Regions from separate parts of the Mesorhizobium sp. B1-1-5 genome, predicted to be linked through region 2. Evidence: predicted binding sites of a transcription regulator. Region 2 holds the regulator's gene; the other holds the start of a gene.

Region 1 (8,643 bases), on a different contig from region 2:
TCGAGAAACATCCGCCCTCCCGATGCATGTCGCCCGGAAGTGTGCAACGGTTCCGGGACAACGACATGCATCAAAACAAAGACCTAAAGCGCGTCCGCAACTGGCATGGTGAACGGCAACCGTCCGTGTGGTGTTTCACGCAGCCGCCGAAAAGTTTTCACGCGATTTCGCAGCGCCGCGCATGCCAGCAACGGTCCGTTCATTCTTTGGCGGCTAGTGTCGGAGACTGGCCTCAGCCGATCCGCGAGCGACCGTGTTCGATCTCATCGACTACAAGGCGGTGCTGGTCATCGCCCTTATCTTCATTCCGCTCGAGCAGCTCCTGCCGCTGCATGCCGAGCAATCGGCCGCGCGCCGGCATTGGCTGAACGACGTCTTCTATCTGCTCTTCAACGGCATCGTCATCAAGTTCGGCCTGTTGCTGGTGATCGGCGCTGCGATGCTGGTGGTCCCGCGCGTCGTTCCAGAGGCGCTTTCGGCCGCCGTCCAGTCGCAGCCTTTATGGCTGCAGACGATCGAGGCCCTGCTCATCGCCGATATAGGCTTCTACCTTGCCCATCGCGCCTTTCACGCGGTGCCGTTCCTGTGGCGTTTTCACGCCATCCATCACTCGATCGAGGAGATGGACTGGCTGGCCGGCCACCGCGTGCACCCGGTGGACCAGATCCTGACCAAGTCGGCTTCGTTCCTGCCGCTCTTCGCCCTGGGTTTTTCCGGCGAAGCGGTTCTCATCTACGTGCTGATCTATCATTGGCAGTCGGTATTCATCCACTCCAACACCCGCATCAAGTTCGGGCCGCTGAGATGGCTGATTGCCTCGCCGCAGTTTCATCACTGGCATCATGCCAACGAACGCCAGGCCTATGACAAGAACTTCGCCGGACAGTTGCCCGTCCTCGATCTGATCGGCGGCACCTTGTTCATGCCGCAGCATATGCCGGAAAAATACGGCACCGACGAGCCGGTGCCGCAGCTCTATCACCAGCAGCTCGTCTATCCCTTCGTCGCGGCGGCCGAGCCGGTCGCGCCGATCGCAGAAGCCTCGCCGGCGGCCGCCAAGCCGGAATGACGGCACGGAAAAACCCGCCACCGAGGGCGGGCTTTCCGGGAGGGCGGTCTTCTGTCGTAAAATTCAGGCGGCGAAGCCGCCATAGCCGCGCGCCACCGGCTTGACCGAGACGACCGGCTGCTCCGAAGGCCACAAGATGCCTGCCGTCACCGCGAAGGTGATCAGCGCATCGCGCGCGGCCTCGACCGGGATTTCTCCACTCCGCGCGGCCTCGCAGGCCTTCACCGCGGCGCCATAGCTGAGGCGGCGGCGCGACGGCGGGAACTCGGTCAGGAAGTCATGCATCTCGAACAGCGAGGCGATCATGCGCTTGTGGCCGGCGCCGACGCTGAGGGCGACCGGAGTGAAGAACGTCCTGTCGTGCATTTGGACCTCGTCAGTTGGCTGCGGAGGCGGCGAGCCTCCTGTCTGGGGAGGGACGCCACACAACGCGGCTCGCGGCGGGAGGTTCCACGCATGCCGCTGTTTTCTCAAGGATGGCGTGCCCCCCGCTGACGCGGAGACAAATCCGATTCTTCGTCTTGCAGTCGCTGGAACGGCCAGGCAGCCTATTTCCACATGCCGCGCATGCGGGCGCCGAGATCGACCTTGACGCCCGGCCGCTGGCGCGGGTCGTCCTTGAGCGCGGCGCTCGCCCAGGACGACTGCTCGAAGGCCGAAAGCATCGAGGCCGGGATGAAGCGCGTGCGCGAGGCATAGACGTGGCGGTCGCCGCGCGCCGCCTGGTTGTGCGGATAAAAGCGCTGCGGCACCACGAGATGCAGGCTGTCCTTGGCCCGGGTCATCGCCACATAGAGCAGGCGTCGCTCCTCCTCGATGTCCTCCTTGGTACCGACGCCGAGATCGGCCGGGATGCAGCCGTCAACGCTGTTGAGCACGAAGACGTTCTTCCATTCCTGGCCCTTGGCCGAATGGATGGTCGACAGGATGAGATAATCCTCGTCGCGATGCGGCGGCCCGGCCTGGTCGCTTGTGGCGTCGGGCGGATCGAGGGTTAGCTCGGTCAGGAAGCGCTCGCGCGACGGATACGTCGATGCGATCTGCTCAAGCTGGAGGAGATCGGCCCGGCGCGTGATCGCGTCCTCATGGATGCGCTCCAGATGCGGCTCGTACCACAGCCTGATCCGCTCGAGATCGGCCGGCCATTTGGCGCCGGCGCGTAAGCCGCCATAGATGTCGAGGAAGACCGGCCAGTCCTGCGCGGCGCGCTGCGGCGGCCGGAACCGGGCGAGGCCCAGCGTCTCGTCCAGCGACGACGCCATGGCGTCGACGATCTGCGAGGCGGCGGAAGGGCCGATGCCCGGCATAAGCTGCAGCACGCGAAAACCGGCGACGCGGTCGCGCGGGTTCTCGGCAAAGCGCAGCATCGCCAGCATGTCCTTGACATGCGCGGCATCGAGGAATTTCAGCCCGCCGAACTTGACGAAGGGGATGTTGCGGCGCGTCAGCTCCACCTCCAGCGGTCCGCTATGGCTCGAAGTGCGGAACAGCACCGCCTGCGCCTTCAGCGCCGTGCCGGCCTCGCGCTCGGCCAGGATCGTCTGGCACACATAGTTGGCCTGCTCGGCCTCGTCGCGCACGCTGACCAGTTGCGGCTTGTGCGACGACCGGCGCTCGGTCCACAGGTTCTTGGTGAAGCGCTCGCTGGCCTCGCCGATCACCGTGTTGGCGGCGGCCAGGATCGTCTCGGTCGAGCGGTAGTTGCGCTCCAGCATGATGACCGCAGCTGCTTGCGCGAACTGCTTTGGGAAATCGAGGATGTTGCGCACTTCGGCCGCGCGGAAGGAATAGATCGACTGCGCGTCGTCGCCCACCACGGTCAGCCCCGCGCCGTCCGGCTTCAGCGCCAGAAGGATCGAGGCCTGCAGCCGGTTGGTGTCCTGGTATTCGTCGACCAGCACATGATCGAAGCGGCCGCCGAGATGCGCCGCGATCTCCGGCTCGGCCGCCATCTGCGCCCAGTAGAGCAGCAGGTCGTCGTAATCGAGAACGTTCTGCGCCTGCTTGGCCTCCACGTAGGCCGCGAACAGCTCTTTCAGCTGTTCGGCCCATGCCGCGCACCATGAGAAGGCGGAGCCCAGCACCTCGCCGAGCGGCACCTGCGCATTCACCGCCCGCGAATAGATCTGCAGGCAGGTGCCTTTGGTGGGAAAGCGGCTTTCGGTCTTCGAGAATCCCAGCTCGTGCCGGGCAAGGTTCATCAGGTCGGCCGAATCCTCGCGGTCATGGATGGTGAAGGCCGGGTCGAGGCCGATCTGCTCGGCATAGTCGCGCAGCAGTCGCGCGCCGATGCCATGAAACGTGCCGGCCCAGGCCAGCGCGTCGGCGATGATTGCCGCGTCGCGGCCCAGCACCTCGCCGGCAATGCGCTCGACGCGCTTGGCCATCTCGGCCGCCGCGCGGCGCGAGAAGGTCATCAACAGAATGCGGCGTGGATCGGCGCCCTTGACGATGAGATGGGCGACGCGGTGCGCCAGGGTGTTGGTCTTGCCGGAACCGGCGCCGGCGATCACCAGCAGCGGCGCCGCCACCTTGCCGTCGCCATGCATCACCGCCAGCCGCTGCTTGTCGTTCAGCCGGCCAAGATAGGCGGGCGCCTCGAAGGACGAATCACGAGCGGCGATGTTCATCGCCCATCAAGCATCGTTTCTGCTTTGTTCGCAATAATTTCCTCGGCCCGCGCGAGGGGGGAAGAGGTGGCCGCGAAGCGGCCGGACAGGGCTGCGAGGCATCCACGCTTCACCGGAAGGGCTATTCCCATCCGAAAGAGCCGCTACCGCTTCGGCTCGACCCCCATCGCCGCCGACTGGCGCCGCAAATTGCGCCTCTCGTCGCCCGGCATATCCAGCGGCGCGACATCTCCAGGCACCTCGTCGATGATCCTCACGGCAACGCGATAGGCGGTGTAGGCAAAAAGCCCGGCAAGCAGAAGGCGGACCATAATCAGTTTCCTCGTTGCGTTCGATTGGCTCGGGATTCCAACCGGACTCGGATCGGTTGGTTCCCGCCGGTCAACGCAACCAAACCGCCACCGCCCCGTTTGCCCCTCAAAGGAGCGAACGAGAGGAGGTCGTCATGACGAAGCTTCCTGTGCTGCTGGCTCTTGCGGCAGGGCTCGTGCTCGCCGCCTGCGACAACAGCGTGCCGCCCACCAAGGCGCCGGGCGATGAAGTCAACCAGAACCCGCAGGTCGACAAGAACCCTGTGCCGAAATCGACCACCGGCGGCGATCAGCCGGGCACCCCGCCGAAGCAATAGCGCCAGGGCCGGCCGTCGGGCCGAAACGAAGAAGGCCGGCGCTGCTTGGGAGGAAGCTGGGTAGCGCCGGCCAAGCGGGAAAATCAGGCCCGCCGCACAATCCAACATAGCTGAGTCTCGACGTGGCGTCATGGTGCGATCACGCTAGCCGGCTATGCAGCGCCGAAGAAATCACCGGAAAATCCTGAAATTCTGCCGAGGTCCACCTTCGCGGGCATTTGGACGTCTCCTTCTCGCCGCCCTTGTCGTCGGAGCGCTGATCCTATGGACGGTCGTCTACAATTTTCAGAATCGCCTCAGCGATCGCGAACTCATCTCGATCGCGGCCGCCAACGCGGTAAAATTGAACCTTGGGACGATCGTCTACGCCTCCGCCGACGAATTGATAGGAAGCAATCCTGGCTGCTGCATCGTCAGGCATTCCGGCCATGAATGGCTGCGGTTTCCCGTACGGCTGTATGAGGACGGCGTGTCGGTGGTGCAGATCAGCTACCTCATCGAGAAAGCGCCAAAGCCGAAACACTATCTTCGCGAAGTGGCGATCGACGCCGGCGGCCGAATATTGGCGACCAGAGGAATCGAAACGGATTCGCGGGAATCCTGGTAGCTGAAAAGCCAGCCCCCTCATATACGCGCCACTCGCCGCACCGGCGATCTCGTTGTCAAGCCGGCGCTGCGCCATCATTGTCTTGGCCATGACCCACCTTCAACTATTTCGGCTCCGAGCACCTTTGCTGGCAGTCAACACGGTTGGCAAAATAAATCTAAAAATGTAAAAGCCATCGATCGAAATATTTCACCGGCCGCCGCATATGACTATTGCTATGCAAAGTAGAAAAGAGACCGTGATATAATTGTAGTCCATTCCGTAAGAAGCGTCTAATGTCAAAAAAGAAGGCGCTTGGAATTCTTACGGCTGATTTCGTATGTAAAGGTGTTGGGGCGAGTCATCCATGAAAAGATCCGCTATCTTGCTAACCATGCTTGGGTTTGTGGCGCTGCTTGGTCTTGGCGGCTGGGTGATAAGCGGGTTCATGAGATTGTCACATTCGATCCTGCCTGGTTATGCGGCATCTCCTTCGAGGAGCATGCAGCCATACGAGGTGGTCCTCAAATACGACAGACGGAATGATGATATTCCGTTGGCGCCCATGAGCGAGTGGCATCTGAAAATTCCCAGAGCCTTTATTTGGTCTGAACTCGGCGGAAACGGAAACATAGGCGGCGCAGGTCACCAGCAGTATTTTGTCGATATGGCTGCAACAATTGGAATCAATGGGGATTTCTCTCCGTCTGTTTTATCAAATCAGCGAGAAAACACCACGAATGGTTTCTATATCTCATTGAGAAATAGTATAGTCGGCTACACATTTTCGAAGACATACCAATGTATACGTGAGGACGAAATAGGCGAATTCTCTGGCATGAAGAAGTCAAAAATACAAGCATGTGACAAAAACGATGGGTTTGAAAAACGGTGCGTGGTTTATATGCACTATAAGGGGTGGAATGTTAGAATTAATATGCCAAAATCAAACTATTTTGGCGACTACGTCAAAAGTTGCGAAGCCGTGGCTGGATTTCTATCCAAATACACTGTTGACGTTGATGACGTCAGGGGATTGGGTGACTGAACACGAAGGTCTTGGCATGCATTCCGGTCGATGAGGCCGCGCGACGCTTGCTCTTCACGCCATCGCCACGCGCCGCACTGGCACGCTCTCGATCTCGACGTCCAGCTGGCGCTGCGTCAGCGCTGCTTCGGCCATGATCCACTGCTTGAAAAGCTGCACCTTGCGCGCGCCCAGCGCCTTGATCGGGCTGACGAGATACCAGCCCGCCGTGTTGGGATGGTGGACCGCGAAGGGGGCCACCAGCCGTTCGGCGTGGATGTCGCTTGCCATATAGGCGCGATTGGCGACGGCAAAGCCCATCCCGGCATTGGCCGCCTCGTAGGACATCATGCAGCTGTCGAAATAAACGCTCCTGGTCTCGCCAAGCACGAAGCTCGCGCCGGCAAAGCCCAGCCACGACTGCCAGTTTTGCGTGCAGGTTTCGGAGTGCAGCAGCGTGAAGTAGCGCAGGTCTTCCGGCGTCACCTTCGACAACGGCTTGTCGCCCAGCACCTCGTGGAAGAGCTTGCGGCTGCAGACCGGCGTCAGGTCTTCCTTGAACAGCAGCTCCGAGGCGAGGCCGGGGAAGTTGCCGTCGCCATATCGGATCTCGAGATCGTATTCCGAGGTCGAGAATTCATGCGTGGCGTAGGAGGTCGCCACCCGCATCTCGATGTCGGGATATTGGCGCTGGAAGGCCGTCAGCCTGGGAAACAGCCAGCGCGCGGCAAAGGTCGGCAGCACGCAGATCCGCAGCACATGCGCCTGCGACTGGCCGGTAGCCTCCATGCTGGCCGCCACGATCCGCTCCAGCGCCTCGCGCACGCGCGCCACATAGGTCTCGCCCTCTGGCGTCAGCGATACGGCATTGCCGCCGCGCTCGAAAATCTTGAAGCGAAGCTGATCCTCCAGGCTCTTGACGCGCTGGCTGACGGCGGAAGCGGTGATGAACTGCTCTTCGCCGGCGCGCGTGAAATTCCTGTGCCTCGCGGCGCTCTCCACGATTTTCAGCGAATTGAGATTGACCTGACTGAGCAGTCGCACGGGGTTTCGACCTTAAGCTGCGCTTACGCTACCATCAGCATTCCTAAATTTACAGGGGTAAACGTTTAAATGACTGCTAACCAAGTGTTGCCCCCTTCTTGGAGAAAGTAGAATGAACGCCCATACAATTCCCGAACTGCGCTGCGCAATGAGCCGCGAGGCGATCATTGGTCATGAGACCTCCTGGAAAGTGTCGGGCTTCGGCGTCGCCCAATATCGCCACGGGTACGACCCCGCTCTGCTTGCCGCCATCGAGGAAGCCGCCCTGAAGCTGAAGGCCAGCCATGCCGTGCACAAGCACCTCGACCTCACCTTCATCACTGGTGCTGACCGCTATATTCCGGAAATCAAGCAGCTTTTGCATGACAAGCTGCGCCTGGAAAGACTGTCCGACATGATGGGAACCAGGCTCGAGCCCTATCCGCTGTCGATCGTCGGCTCGACCGTCACCTTCATGAATCCAAGGGATGGCGCGGTGGAATGGCATTGCGACGGCGTTCCGGTGACGGAGCTCATTCCGCTGTCGATCAGCGATCCTCTCATCGGCGGTCATCTGGAAATCTACTGCGACGATTCCGAGACCGGCCGCTCGATTCTCGAATCCGGCCGCGAGCTGCCGCGCAACAAGATCATGCGCATCGACCACAAGATGAACTACGCCACGCTCGGCCAGTTCCTCGGCGTGCTCCACCGCACCGCGCCGATCCAGCTCGGCGAGCGCGTCACGCTGGTGCTCAACCAGCGCTCGGCCGCCAAACCCTATGTCGACGACAACCGCATGTTCTACCTCGCCGCCGACAACGACCATGACCGTGCCTGGGTGAACGAGCTGGCCGAGGATGTCTGGACCAACCAACTGCCCGCCTACCGCCGCCATGCCGAGGAACATCCCGTGCCGCAGCCCGAGGCGGTTTCCGGCGGGGCGAGGGAGTCTTGGTAATGACCGACGATCCGGTCGAGTGTCAGCCGCCTTCAGTGTCGCTGAGCCTCGGGCCGGTCGGGCCGGAAAGCCAAAGCCGTTCCGGCGCCCTCGGCGCGGCGCTTGCCTTCGCCCTCGGCGCCGTGGCGCTGTGGGCGACCAACGCCCTGGTCGGCAAGACTTTGCTTGCCGTCTATCCGGTGTCGCAGGTGCAGTTCCTGCAATTTTGCGGCGCGGCGATGGTTTTCGCGCTGATCCGGCTGACGAGCCCTTCTCCTTCCCCCCTTGTGGGGGAAGGTGGCCGAGCGAAGCTCGGTCGGATGAGGGGTGCTGGACGGATCGCCGACGCCGGAGTTCCTTCCAACACCCCTCATCCGTCTCGGCGCTTCGCGCCGATCCACCTTCTCCCACAAGGGGAGAAAGGGACGTCCGCGCTCGCCTATCTCGTTGGCTTCGTCGGCCTGGTCGGCACGATGGTCCTGCAATATATCGGCTTCGCCTCGGCGCCGGTCATCGAGGCGAACCTTGTCGCCTATACTTGGCCGCTGATGACCGCCGCGGCGGTCATCCTGCTTGGCAGGCCGCGGCGTCCGCTGCTGCTCGGGCTGGCGGCGGCGCTTGGTTTCGTCGGCGTGGCGCTGGTGATCTCCGGCGGCCGCGCGCATTTTTGGTCCAACAGGGCATGGTTCGAAGGCGGCAGCCTCGTCGGCTATCTCGCCGCTTTCGGCTCCGCGCTCTGC
Region 2 (8,643 bases):
CGAAAGCCGGTGAAGAAGCGCGACATCTGCTCATGCACCATCGTGTGGCGCGTCACGCGATAATCGAAGTCGTCCTTCTGCGCCTTGGTCGGCAACTCGCCGTAGAGCAGCAGGTAGCAGACCTCTAGGAAGTCGCCATGCTCGGCGAGCTGATCGATCGGGAAGCCGCGATGCAGCAGGATGCCGGCATCGCCGTCGATGAAGGTGATCCCCGATTCGCAGCTCGCGGTTGAGGTGAAACCGGGATCGTAGGTGAAGGCGCCGGTGGTGCTGTAGAGCGAACCGATATCGATGACGTCCGGCCCGACCGTCCCGCTTCGCACCTTCAATTCGTGCGTCTTGCCGGCGAGCTCGAGCCTGGCGGCCGACTCGCGCGTTTTGCTGCCCGGTTCCGGTTTTGTCGCAGCTTCGCTCATTCTCAACTCCTTTTGTTCCTCATGCCGGCAAGGCAATTCCTGCAAACGACACGTCGAAGTCACCGGAATGCGCGAACTCGCCACCGCATTTTAGGAGGTGCGTGCCAGATTGGGCCAAGCCCAATGTTGCACTGCGAAACACACCTTTCAATGCCAATCTTCTTGGGCCAGCTCGCTCCTAATCGATTTGATCTCCAATGCGCGCCAGGCTTTCCTGACGGCCCAGCACGGCAAGCACGTCGAACACCCCGGGCGAGGTGCTGCGGCCGGTCAGCGCGGCTCTCAGGGGCTGCGCCACGGCGCCCAGCTTGTGCCCGCCAGCCTGCGCGAAGTCGCGGATCGAAGCCTCGGCCGAGGCCGCGTTCCAGTCGCCCTGGACAGAAGACAATGCGCTATGCGCGCCGCGCAGAATCGCGCGCGCATCCGCGTTGAGCAAGCCCGCCGCCTTCTCGTCCAACGGCAACGGCCGCTCGACGAACAGGAACGCCGCGCCGTCGACCAGTTCCACAAGAGTTTTCGCCCGCTCCTTGAGGCCGGGCATGGCGGCAAGCAGTTGCGCCTTGCGCCTGTCATCGAGCTTTGCCGCGAGCGCCGGACCGCCTTCGAGATAAGGCAAGGTTGCGACGAAGATGTCGAACAGCGCCCGGTCGTCCATCTTGCGCATATGGACGCCGTTCAGCGCCTCGAGCTTGGCGAAGTCGAAGCGGGCCGCGCCCTTGTTGACGTCGCCGATGTCGAACCAGGCGATCATGTCCTCGATCGACATCACCTCGTCGTCGCCATGGCTCCAGCCGAGCCTGGCCAGATAATTGAGCAGGGCCTCGGGCAGGTAGCCCATGGCGCGATATGCTTCGACGCCGAGCGCGCCGTGCCGCTTCGACAGCTTGGCGCCGTCGGCGCCGTGAATCAGCGGGATGTGCGACATCGACGGCACGTCCCAGCCCATGGCGTTGTAGATCACGGTCTGGCGCGCGGCATTGGTCAGGTGATCGTCGCCGCGGATGATGTGGGTGACGCCCATGTCGTGATCGTCGACGACGACGGCATGCATGTAGGTCGGGACGCCATCGGAACGCAGGATGATGAAGTCGTCGAGATCCTTGTTGGGGAAGCGCACCTCGCCCTGCACGCGGTCGTTGACGATCGTCACGCCCTCGGTCGGCGCCTTGATGCGGATCGCGCCCTTGACGCCTGCCGGCGCCTCGGATGGGCCGCGGTCGCGCCAATGGCCGTTGTAACGCGGCGGCAGGCCCTTGGCACGTGCGGCCTCGCGCATCGCCTCCAGCTCCGCCGGCGTCTCGTAGCTGTAATAGGCCTTGCCCATGCGCACGAGCTCCTCCGCCACCTCGCGGTGACGCGGCGCACGCTCGAATTGCGAGACGGCGTCGCCATCCCAGGAGAGGCCAAGCCAGGTCAGCCCGTCGAGAATGGCGGCCGTGGCGGCTTCGGTGGAGCGCTCGCGATCGGTATCCTCGATGCGCAGCAGCATCGTGCCGCCGGTGTGCTTGGCATAGAGCCAGTTGAACAGCGCCGTGCGCGCCCCGCCGATATGCAGATAGCCTGTAGGCGAGGGGGCAAAACGGGTGACGACCTTGTCGGACATGGAACTCTCGAGGAAGCGCTGAAAAATGCATGTTTCGCGCAGACTTCCACGCGACCGGCGTTCATGTAGCATAGGCGGTCTGGGGCGCAAGGGGCAGACCCGATGGCTGGACGTGGCCGGGGCGCGGAGGAGGGCGAGGGAACGACAGCGGGCGTCAGTGAACGCCTGATGTTTGCTCATGCCGTGCCCGCTGAGGAAGCGCCGGTTTCGCTTCCGGCGCCGCGCCCGCCAGCTGAGCTTCTGCCGCCTGGCGGCGGCACGTTACCGCCAGCCTCGCCGACAGCCAATGTCGGCCGGATCCGCAGACAGCTTGGCCGCGTTTCGCTTCCTGCTCTGCGCCGAAGCGTTGCGGTCGCCGCCACCACCGAGCTCGACCGTGGCGTCGGCTTTCTGCTGGTACCGGTGTTCCTGGCAGCCGGCGTGATCTGTTACTTCTCGCTGAGCGCCGAGCCGGACCTCTACAGGCCGCTTCCGGCGGTCGCCCTGATGGCGGTCTGCGCGGCGGTCTCGCGTTCCCGGCACAGAACGCACCTTGCGTTCATGGCGGCGTTTTTCTGCGCCTTGGGCTTTCTCGCGGCCAAGGTGGAGACCTGGCGGATGGCCACCCCGATGCTGGGTTCCGAAATCCAGACACGGCTGACGGGCCGCCTCGTCACCGCCGAGGCGATGGCCAACGGCCGTGTCCGGCTCACCATAGATCTGATATCCACCGAGCGTCCGAAGCTGCGCTACGCGCCGGACCGTATCAGGCTGTCGGCGCGCAGGATCCCGTCCGGCATGACGGCCGGGTCGATCCTGACCGGCTATGCCAAGCTGCTGCCGCCGACAGGTCCGGTTCGGCCGGACAGCTACGACTTTTCCTTCGACAGCTATTTTGCCGGCATCGGCGCCAGTGGCTTTTTCCTGGGCGATCCGAAACTTGTCGCGTCGACCCAGACAGTTCCAACGGAGGTGCCTTTCGGCGCGCGCGTGGCATCGGCCATAGAAAACGCTCGCGAGGGGATTGCCGACCACATCAGGAGCAGCATCGGTGGTTCCGAGGGTGAGATCGCAGCGGCGCTGATCGTCGGCGTTCGTGCCGGCATTCCGGACGAAATCAACGAGTCGATGCGACGGACCGGCATCTACCACATCATTTCGATCTCCGGCCTGCATATGGCGCTGGTTGCCGGCACGATCATGGTGCTTTTGCGCGGCGCCTTCGCGCTGTTTCCGGATTTCTCGTCGCGGCGGCCGGTGAAGAAATACGCCGCCGGGATCGCACTCATCTCGATCGCCGCCTACCTCATCATCTCCGGCATCGTGGTGGCGGCCGAGCGAAGCTTCATCATGCTGGCCGTGATGCTCGCCGCCGTGCTCTTCGACCGCGCGGCGCTGACAATGCGCAACCTGGCGATCTCTGCCATCGCCGTGATCCTTGTCTCGCCGCACGAAGTGGTTGGCCCGAGCTTCCAGATGTCCTTCGCCGCCACCGCCGCCCTGGTCGGCGCCTATGCCGGCTTTGCCGATTATCGCGCCGGCAAAACGACCGCGCCGCCGGCAAAGCGTTCGTTCCTCGGGTTCCTGTCGCGAAAACTGGTGGTTGGCGTGGGCGGCGCCGCCGTGACGTCGCTCATCGCGGGCAGCGCGACATTGCTGTTTGCCATCTGGCACTTCCAGCGGGTGTCGCCGCTCAGCCTGCTTGCCAATCTGGCGGTCATGCCGATCGTCTCGCTGATCGTCATGCCGTTCGCCGTGCTGAGCGCGCTGGCCATGCCCTTCGGCTTCGACGGTCCGCTCCTCTATGTGATGGGCAAGGGGCTGACGGCGATGATCGCCATCTCGGCATGGATTTCCGAGCGCTCGCCTGTCGATGCCGTCGGGCTGATCTCGATCCAGTCGGTGCTGCTGGCGACGGTCGCGCTGGTCGTCGCGACAATGGCCACCACCTGGCTGAGGCTTGCCGCCGTTCCCTTCGCGCTCGCCGCGCTGCTGGCCATTCCGCACGTCCGCACACCGGATGTGCTCATTTCCGAGGACGCGCATCTGGTGGCGATGCCGATCGGCGGCGGCGAGCTTGCCGTCAATCGCGAACGCTCCAACGAGTTCACTACCGACAACTGGAAACGGGCGCTGAAAGCCGAGGATATCGTGCCGCCGGAAAGGTTCGCCAAAGATACGCTGGACATTGCCGATCCCGTCGACCTGCCACCCGGCTCGCCCTTCTATTGCACCGGCGATCTCTGCATCGGCCGGCATCCTTCCGGCGCGATCGTCGCGCTCGCCGAGACCCGCGACGCCGCCCGGCCGGCCTGCGGTTTCGCCGACCTCATCGTCATCAACGACGCCACGGCCTATAACCCATGCCGCGATCCGCGTGTGCTCGTCGTCACCAAGCGGCAGCTGGCGCGCGACGGCAGCGCCGCCGTCTTCTTCGATCCGCAATCGGCAACCGCGCGGCCAACCGTCCGCTACGCGGTCGTAGAACCATACCGACCCTGGCACGAGCAGCGGAAATACACGCGCGAGGCGAGGGGACTGGCGCCCTATAAGCAGCCGGAAAACCAGCCGCCGCACCGGCCCAATAGATTGTCGTCCGGGCGAAGACGGCGAGCAGTTCTGCTCAATAGCGGCGAATAAGTCCCACGAGCTTGCCCTGAACCTTGACCCGGTCCGGTCCAAAGATCCGGGTCTCATAGGCCGGGTTGGCGGCTTCGAGCGCGATCGAGGCACCCTTGCGGCGGAAACGCTTCAAGGTTGCCTCCTCATCGTCGACGAGCGCCACCACGATCTCGCCCGGGCTTGCCGTGTTGGCATTGCGGATGATGACGGTATCGCCGTCGAAGATCCCGGCCTCGATCATCGAGTCGCCCTTGACCTCCAACGCATAATGCTCGCCGCCCATGATCATGTCCGGCGGCACCGAGATCGAATGCGTCTGGTGCTGGATGGCGTCAATCGGCACGCCGGCGGCGATGCGGCCCATCACCGGAATGGATACGGCCGCCGCGGCCTCGTCGTCATTGCTTGGCGTCGGGGTGCGCGATGGCGTCGCCGGCTTGACCTGGCGATTGAGATTGCCTTGGCCGCCCTGGATGACGCTCGGCGAAAACTTCTTCGCGGCATTAAGGCCTGGCGCGATCGAGTCGGGCAGGCGCAGCACTTCCAGCGCGCGCGCCCGGTTCGGCAGCCGGCGAATGAAGCCGCGTTCTTCCAGCGCCGTGATCAGCCGGTGGATGCCGGACTTGGAGGCAAGGTCGAGCGCCTCCTTCATCTCATCGAATGATGGAGGAATTCCGCTCTCCTTCAGGCGTTCATGGATGAACATCAGGAGTTCATGTTGTTTGCGCGTCAGCATCGGCGGCCCCCACGGGTTCTGAAACCAGAATCAGAAAAACAAACCCAGAACAAACACTATCTGTTCCAGTTGTGTTCCGCAACCGTTTAAAGTTTAGTGAATTTGTTAAGGCGGCCGAAACGATGTCGCATCCGGTGATGCCTTGGCCGTCCCGGCTGGGGTAGGGGCGTTGATTCCGCTCGGATTTGGAGCCTCCTTAAGCTGAATCAAGAGCCGACACCATCACGAAGCCGTGGATGGGATCACGTCGGTTTCTGCGCAAGCGTGCCGCACCGTGCCAACCTTAGCAATGGTTCCGATCCAGGGTCTTCGCCGTCTATGGACCAGCTAACATAGGACCAAAGGTTCTTGCCCTGTCGCCGACGGTGGTGAGACAACCCCCTTGGCCAGATCGAAATGGAGGCGGCAGCACAATGAGGGGAATTCCTGATTTCGCCGAAGTCGAGGCGATGGATGCCGCGGATCCGCTGCGCGCCACACGCGATCGCTTCGTCTTGCCGGAAGGCGTCATATACCTCGACGGCAATTCGCTGGGCGCTGCTTCGATCGACGCCTTCAACGAGATCGAGACTGCCGCGAGGCAGGAATGGGCGCGGGATCTCATCCGCGCCTGGAACACCGCCGACTGGTTCGATATGCCCATCGAGCTGGGCGACCAGCTCGGGCGCCTGATCGGCGCGAAACCCGGCCAGACGGTCGTTTGCGACACGACCTCGATCAATATCTACAAGGTCCTGCATGCGGCACTTGCAATGCGGCCCGAGCGTTCGGTGATCGTTGCCGAGGCCGACAGCTTTCCGACCGACCTCTACATGGCGGAAGGGGTCGCATCGACGCGGCCCGGCACGGTGCTGCGGCTCGAAGGCGCCGATGCCCCGACGATTGAGGAACTGGTCGACGATCGCGTCGCCGTCATCCTGGTCAACCACGTCAACTACAAATCCGGCCGGCTGCGCGACATGGCGGCGCTCACCCGCAAGGCCCATGAAGCCGGGGCGTTGATCGTGTGGGACCTCTGCCACACGGCGGGTGCGCTGCCGGTGGATCTCGACGGCTCGAATGCCGATTTCGCTGTCGGCTGCACCTACAAATATCTCAATGGCGGGCCGGGCTCGCCGGCCTTCATCTACGCCGCGAACCGCCACCACCGCGACATTCGCCAGCCGCTCAGCGGCTGGTGGAGCCATGCCCGGCCTTTCGCATTCGAGCAGGGCTATGCCGCCGGCACGGGGATCCGGCGGTTCCTGTGCGGAACGCAGCCGGTGCTGTCGATGCGCGCGCTGAAAGGCGCGCTGGATATCTGGAACGACGTCGACATGACAGCCGTGCGTGGAAAAAGCGTCGCGCTGACGGACCTGTTCATTCGGCTTGTCGAGGCCAGATGCGGCGGCTTCGGTCTTGAGTTGGAGAGCCCGCGCTCAGGCGCAGAACGCGGCAGCCAGGTATCGTTCGCCCATCCAAATGGCTACCAGGTGATGCGCGCCCTGATCGAGCGCGGCGTGATCGGCGATTTCCGCGCGCCATCCACCATTCGTTTCGGCTTCACGCCGCTCTATGTCGGTTACCGAGATGTCTGGAATGCGGTCGAGGTGCTGGAGGACATCCTGCGCACTGGCATCTGGCAAGACGCGCGCTTTGCCGTCAAAACAACCGTTACCTGACTTTGAATCGGCGATGCCGAACAAATGACCTGATCGCGGAGGCACCGTTGCTGGGACATCGTATTGTCGACTGGGATGACGCCTACGCAAATGGCGCCAATATCGCGGGTGGCGACCGCTGGCCGGCGGCGTGGGATGGACCGGCGCGGGCGTTTCGCGAACAACGGCTGGCGGAGGGCAGGTCGCGGCTCGATATCGTGTATGGCGAAGCGCCGCGCAATCGCTTCGACCTATTTCTCCCGTCTGCGGCGCCAAAGGGGCTCGTTGTGTTCATCCACGGCGGCTACTGGATGGAGTCGGACAAGAGCTCCTGGTCGCATCTGGCTGGAGGCGCGATCGGCCGCGGCTTTGCCGTCGCCATGCCCTCCTACACGCTTTGCCCGCAGACCAGGATCGGCGGCATAGTCGGCGAGGTCGCTGCAGCGATCGAGAAGGTGGCGACCATGGTCGATGGTCCGCTGATGCTGACCGGGCACTCGGCCGGCGGCCATCTCGCCAGCCGAATGATGACCACGGCCTCACCGCTATCATCCGATGTGGCGCGGCGCATACGCCAGGTGGTTTCGATTTCAGGCCTGCACGACCTTCGGCCGCTGATGTTCACAGCGCTGAACGAGACCCTGAACATCGACGAGCCGGAAGCGCGGAGCGAAAGCCCGGCATTGTTGCGGCCTCGACTGGGAGCCTGCATCACCTGCTGGGCCGGCGGCGGCGAGCGTGCGGAATTCCTGCGCCAGAGCGCGTTGCTCGCCAACGTCTGGACAGGGCTCGGCGCCGCCACACGTTCAGTGGTCGAGCCGGACCGACATCATTTCAATATTGTCGATGGTCTCGCCGACCCGGATCATCCCCTGACCCGTACGTTGGTCGACGAATAAGGGTTATGATCGACTTCGTCGACGTCTGGACGATCGACTTCGTCGGCGCCTAGCGCAGCATGAGCACGCTGCATTCAGCGCCGGCTTCCGCGGCCGGCGCAAAGGGTTCGCGCACGATCAGACCGTCGGCGTCGGCGAGCATCCGCAGCATAGAGGAGTCCTGGATGCCGAAAGGCGTCGCGACCAGGGTGCCGGTGTCCTCGCGCACGACGGCGCGCACATAGTCCTGCCTGAGGTCGTTGGCCCGCATCGCGGTGCCAAGCCGAGCCGTTCGCATATCCTGCCGATGATCGCGGCCGCCGAGCCGGGCGAGCAGCGGCTTCAGGAAGAGTTGCGAGCAGACAATGCTTGCCACCGGATTGCCGGGCAGGCCGATGCAGCGGACATTGCCAAGCCGGCCAAACATCAGCGGTTTGCCGGGGCGCATGGCGATCTTCCAGAAGTCGAGCTGCATGCCTTCGCCGGTCAGCACGCCATGGACGAGGTCGTGGTCGCCGACCGAGGCGCCGCCGAGCGTGACGATGACATCGGCGTTCGCCTCGACCGCTTGCCGGACGAGCGCGGCAATCGCCTCCTGGCGGTCGGCGGCGATGCCGAGATCGAGCGCGCGCGCGCCGACCGACTGGGCGGCGGCGGCAACGCCATAGGCATTCGACGAAATGATCTGGTCGGGGCCGAGAGCGCTGCCCGGCGGCAGCAATTCGTCGCCGGTGGCGATGATCGCGACCAGCGGCCGGCGCACGATGTT

Evidence for each region. Region 2 encodes LexA, which represses DNA repair genes until DNA is damaged. Its sites were predicted from a motif close to TGTTCNNNNTGTGTTCNG; they were not measured.
Region 1: a site for LexA is predicted at 3,725-3,742, ahead of FJ980_RS00345 (ATP-dependent helicase). Genes of this name have one in related genera too.

What each region holds. Positions count from the first base shown of each region.
Region 1 is NZ_VFWS01000001.1:54,680-63,322, forward strand. Features, by position in the region: gene FJ980_RS00330 (hypothetical protein) at 1-11, opposite strand, end outside; gene FJ980_RS00335 (sterol desaturase family protein) at 254-1,069, shown strand; gene FJ980_RS00340 (DUF982 domain-containing protein) at 1,133-1,435, opposite strand; gene FJ980_RS00345 (ATP-dependent helicase) at 1,618-3,699, opposite strand; gene FJ980_RS34530 (hypothetical protein) at 3,843-4,010, opposite strand; gene FJ980_RS00350 (hypothetical protein) at 4,145-4,327, shown strand; gene FJ980_RS00355 (hypothetical protein) at 4,590-5,024, opposite strand; gene FJ980_RS00360 (hypothetical protein) at 5,281-5,961, shown strand; gene FJ980_RS00365 (LysR substrate-binding domain-containing protein) at 6,016-6,984, opposite strand; gene FJ980_RS00370 (hypothetical protein) at 7,097-7,924, shown strand; gene FJ980_RS00380 (DMT family transporter) at 7,924-8,643, shown strand, end outside.
Region 2 is NZ_VFWS01000121.1:929-9,571, forward strand. Features, by position in the region: gene gltA (citrate synthase) at 1-416, opposite strand, end outside; gene gltX (glutamate--tRNA ligase) at 595-2,019, opposite strand; gene FJ980_RS25135 (ComEC/Rec2 family competence protein) at 2,122-4,638, shown strand; gene lexA (transcriptional repressor LexA) at 4,622-5,356, opposite strand; gene kynU (kynureninase) at 5,770-7,017, shown strand; gene FJ980_RS25150 (alpha/beta hydrolase) at 7,065-7,895, shown strand; gene glp (gephyrin-like molybdotransferase Glp) at 7,945-8,643, opposite strand, start outside.